Regions from separate parts of the Endozoicomonas sp. PH6C genome, predicted to be linked through region 2. Evidence: predicted binding sites of a transcription regulator. Region 2 holds the regulator's gene; the other holds the start of a gene.

Region 1 (2,477 bases), 920 kb from region 2:
TGACCCATAAAACCGGCAAACACGTTAAGGCCCTGAACATAAAACGCAAACAACTCGATAAAGCCATTCAACTCTACAATGAAGCTCACCGCGCCTACCTGAAACAGGGACGGGACAGCGACAAACTCAAACGCGCCCTGAAGTACTGGCAAAAACTCTCCACACTCCATCAGCACAACCCTAAAGAGAACTTAAAACGCAGCCTGACTATTTCAGAGCAGAGTATCGAACTGGACGATGATACCAGAATGGAGGTTGCCAACCGTCTGGAAGCGTTTTCAAAGGAAACCCGCTTGAGAAAAGATAGCCATCGAGTCCACTCCCTGTCGCCTGCACGGAGATACCTGACAGAAACACGTGCCAGGGAGGTGGCCATCGAGGTGGCAACTATTCTAGACCCTTACATACATCTTCATGACCCACAGATTCAGAGGGCTATTGAGAGTTCCAATGCTTCCAGCCTGGCTTTTCTTGAGCCCGGTATGAGCGCCAGGACCAAGGCAGCGCTGGGAGAAGCTTTGGCCGCAGATGTTGACAAAAACCTCTCGGCCAGTGCCGAGAAACTGGCCCAGAACCTGATCCGTTACTATCGCGTCCCCCTGAGTGAGAGAACCATTAACTTCCTGGTACACACCTATCAGGCCGATTTGAAACGATTACAGTTCATTGCCCAGTTCGAGAGCCCTATGAGCGCTCGCTATTCACTGGATAATATTTCGCCCATCGAAGTTCCCCCTGCCAGTAACAAATGGCAAATTGACTTATACAACGCCAATAAAGTCATCAGCAAATACAGCTCTGCCAGAAGCCATGGCTGAGTCACCTCTCAGCCCATCCTGATAACAATCAACCGAGCAAATATTTTCTATATGCCAATCAGAAATACTGATAGACAGTTATTACATCTATCAGCATTCCTTATAGCCAAAAATTCACTTTACATTTCGAATGTTTCGTTTTTACACAGTGATTTATTCTTTATATTCAAACAAAAAACATTTATATCCCTAAAAAACACCTGGATAACAATATATTTTAAACATTTTTGATGAAGATCAAACTTTGCGTCCTACTGTAGTTCATATACGTAACAAATCCGAGTAACATGTCCACAAATCTGTTTAACCAGCCACAGATTGATCCAGACCCATCTAAAACTCGTATATACCGGCGCACCGGCCACATACATGCATTTAGCATGTATCTATTATCCAGAATGCGCGGTAACTGCAGCACAAAAAGGACCTCTGTGGCAGCATGCATTTTCTGATTTCCAGTACGGATTTGATTTAACACTGTCATAAACGAGGAGCACCATGATTACAGACGAAATCATCGACCTGTCGCGATTCCAGTTCGCGATGACAGCACTCTATCACTTCCTCTTTGTGCCGCTGACCCTGGGCATGACCTTCATTCTGGCGATCATGGAGTCGGTTTATGTTATGACCGGCAAACAAGTCTATCGGGATATGACCAAATTCTGGGGTAAATTGTTCGGTATTAACTTTGCACTCGGCGTTGCTACCGGCCTCACCATGGAATTTCAGTTCGGAACCAACTGGTCATACTACTCCCATTATGTTGGTGACATTTTTGGTGCTCCACTGGCCATTGAAGCCCTGATGGCCTTCTTCCTCGAGTCAACGTTTGTCGGCATGTTCTTCTTCGGCTGGGACCGACTCAGTAAAGTTCAGCATCTGGCTTGTACCTGGCTCATGGCTATAGGTACTAACCTATCGGCCATGTGGATACTGATTGCTAACGCCTGGATGCAGAACCCGGTGGGTGCAGAGTTCAATTATGAAACCATGCGCATGGAAATGACCAACTTTGCTGACCTGATTCTGAACCCTGTAGCTCAGGTGAAATTTATTCATACGGTTTCTGCCGGTTATACAACAGGTGCCATATTTGTACTGTCTATCAGTGCCTGGTACATGCTTAAAGGCCGTGATATAGGTTTCGCACGTCGTTCATTTGCGGTAGCCGCAGGCTTTGGTCTGGCATCCATCCTCTCTACGCTTCTGCTAGGCGATGAATCCGGTTATGAACTGGGAGACGTTCAGCAGGTCAAGCTGGCAGCGATTGAGGCCGAGTGGGACACCGAACCTGCACCGGCCGCTTTTACTGTTTTTGGACTCCCCAACCAGGAAGAGCAGAAAACAGATTACGCGATCAAAATCCCTTACGTCATGGGCATAATCGCAACCCGCTCAACAAACACAGAAGTACTGGGTATCAAAGATCTGATCGACGACAAGATTCAGAGAATCAACAATGGTATCAAAGCCTACGAACTGCTTGAAAAACTTAAAAATGGTGAAGATACACCCGACAATCGTCGCGAGTTTGATAAAGTCGTGGATGACCTGGGTTATGGCTTGTTACTCAGCCGATATACCGACGACATTCGAAGCGCGACACCCCAAATGGTTCGGCAGGCTGCAGAAGAGGCTATTCCGACCGTGTGGCCA
Region 2 (2,477 bases):
ATCACTGCCTTGCCTGTTCCTGAGCGCCTCACTCAGTTGTTCAACTTCATCAAGCACTTCCACCATCTCACGATCAACTTTCCTGTGCTGCTCAGTCAGTGTTTTCAACTCACCAGCCAACTCTTTTTGCTGTTTCTCCGCAGCCCTGAGTTTTTCGATTCTATGTTGCATTTGTTTAAAGTGTTCTTGCCCTGATGCCAGATCCGCTTTTCCCGGGAGCTGGTCGGCCAACTCTGCTTTTCGCTGTTTCTCCAACTTCAGCGCGTCTTCTGCCTCACGGAGCCTTCTATCCAGAGCCTCTGCACGCTCAGACTCTCTTAGCTCCAGCTGTTCCCGAATGATTCTCTGGGGTTGTGCATGGGTAATGACAAAATCAGTCAGTTGCTTTGAACGTGTTTCCAGCTCGCCTGAATGGGTCCGCAGATAAAACAGGTAGCCCACCCCTGAACATACAGCCAGTCCGGCAGCAACAGGCACCGATACAGAAGCGGCCCCGGCGGCAAAAGCACCGACGACTAGAACCCCGGTTCCCTTGGCTATCGTGACAGCAATTCTGCGGCCATCCCAGATCGCACTTTTTTGAAGCCGGATACGATGCGCCTCTTCAAGCTCAGCACACTCGGCCTCTTCGAGCTTTAATGCTCTGAGTTCCTCAATTGTCAGCTCACCCTTTCTGGCCATCAGGATTTGCTTTTCCTGTGGTGAAAGATCATTGAACGTCAAATCCTCAGCGGCAACGAGTTCCTCAAAGGTTCGAGGTTCAGCCACTTGCACGGTTGGAGTAAACAGAATCCCTGTCACTGAGCTGAGCAGACTCATGGCGTAAATCTCCCTGATTTACGAAATTGTATTCAGTACAGTTATCGACACATTGGCGCTGAAGAACATCTTTCTTGCATCATAGGTATTGATAGCGTTCACAGCCTTCTCATCAAGCTCAATGACTTAACTGCCAGGCAACTGATCAAGTACAACATTTTTTTAGTGCGGACTTATCGCAACCCAGTAAGTATTTTCCGAAAAAGCCTTAAGTATGAAGGAATTACGCTTTAGTCTCGGAAAGCACAGACTTACACTTTGGTAGCATTTTCAATAGAATCGTCAGCGATTTCGCCAATACGACTTTGAGGCCACTCAATGACGTCAAAGCCCAATGTACGACAACCTGGCCATGTGGCCTGCAGAGACTGCAGTCTTAGCTCCCTCTGCCTACCTCTGGCATTGAATCTACAAGACATTGACCAGCTTGATCGCATCATCAAGCGAAGCCGCCCTCTCAAGAAGGGGGAACACCTGTTCCTGGAAGGAGACCGGTTTACCAGCGTCTTCGCTGTCCGTTCCGGGGCCTTAAAAACTTATACCGCCACCAATGAAGGTGAGGAACAGATTACGTCTTTCTATCTTCCCAGTGAGATATTGGGCCTGAGTGGTCTCGATACTGACGTCTACCCGGTCTCTGCTCAGGCCATGGAAACCACCATGATCTGTGAAATCCCCTTTGACCAGCTGGAAACGCTATCCGACCGATTCCCGGAGTTGCGTCGTCATATGATGCGTCTGATGAGTAAGAAGATTCGTGAAGATCAGCAGATGATGATGCTATTGTCCAAGAAAAACGCTGATGAAAGAATTGCGACCTTCCTGATCAACCTGGCCAGTCGTTTTCGTCGCAGAGGCTTCTCATCCCAGTCATTCCGCCTGTCCATGTCCCGCAATGAAATGGGCAATTACCTGGGACTGGCTGTAGAAACCGTTAGCCGGGTATTTACCCGGTTCCAGAAAAACGATCTGATCTTCGCAGTGGGCAAAGAAATTGAAATCCGTGACCCGATTCAATTATGCTCCCTGGCGGGTGGAAAGTCTGTCGGTTTGGAACAGATTATCTCCTCCGCATAAGCGCACCAGGAACGGACATTAAGGGAAAGATATGATCGTTGACGAAGCTTATCTGAAAGCACAGATTAGAACCGTTTCTGACTGGCCAAAGCCCGGCATTCAGTTTCGGGATGTGACCACTCTTTTCGAGAACCCCAAAGCCTGGCGGTCGGTCATGGACAGCCTCATTCATCGCTATTTGGATGTTGAGTTTGACCGGATCGGCGCTCTTGATGCGCGGGGCTTCCTGATAGGCTCTGCATTGTCATATGCCCTGAACAAACCACTGATCCTGTTTAGAAAAAAGGGAAAGCTGCCCTACAATACTGTCGCTCAGGATTATGAACTTGAGTACGGGAAGGCAACGCTTGAAGTTCATGCAGACACTATTAAGAAAGGCGATAAAGTCATTCTGGTTGACGACCTGATTGCTACAGGTGGCACTTTGCTTGCGGCCGGTCAACTGGTCAGACAACTGGGCGGACAAATTCTGGAAGCAGCTGCCATTATGGATCTTCCAGACCTTGGTGGTTCAAAGATACTAAATGAAGCAGGAATTCCTGTCTTCTCACTGTGTGAATTTGAAGGGGAATAGTCCCCTT

Evidence for each region. The regulator FNR, encoded in region 2, switches genes on or off when oxygen is low (the NO sensors DNR and NnrR bind a similar motif). The targets are predictions, from matches to a motif close to TTGATNTANATCAA.
Region 1: a site for FNR is predicted at 1,046-1,059, ahead of ACOMG9_RS11125 (cytochrome ubiquinol oxidase subunit I). Genes of this name have one in related genera too.

The regions. Positions count from the first base shown of each region.
Region 1 covers NZ_CP185342.1:2,965,887-2,968,363, reverse strand. The annotation lists gene ACOMG9_RS11130 (hypothetical protein) at 1-818, shown strand, start outside; gene ACOMG9_RS11125 (cytochrome ubiquinol oxidase subunit I) at 1,317-2,477, shown strand, end outside.
Region 2 covers NZ_CP185342.1:2,044,058-2,046,534, reverse strand. The annotation lists gene ACOMG9_RS08330 (coiled-coil domain-containing protein) at 1-819, opposite strand, end outside; gene fnr (fumarate/nitrate reduction transcriptional regulator Fnr) at 1,138-1,896, shown strand; gene ACOMG9_RS08320 (adenine phosphoribosyltransferase) at 1,928-2,470, shown strand.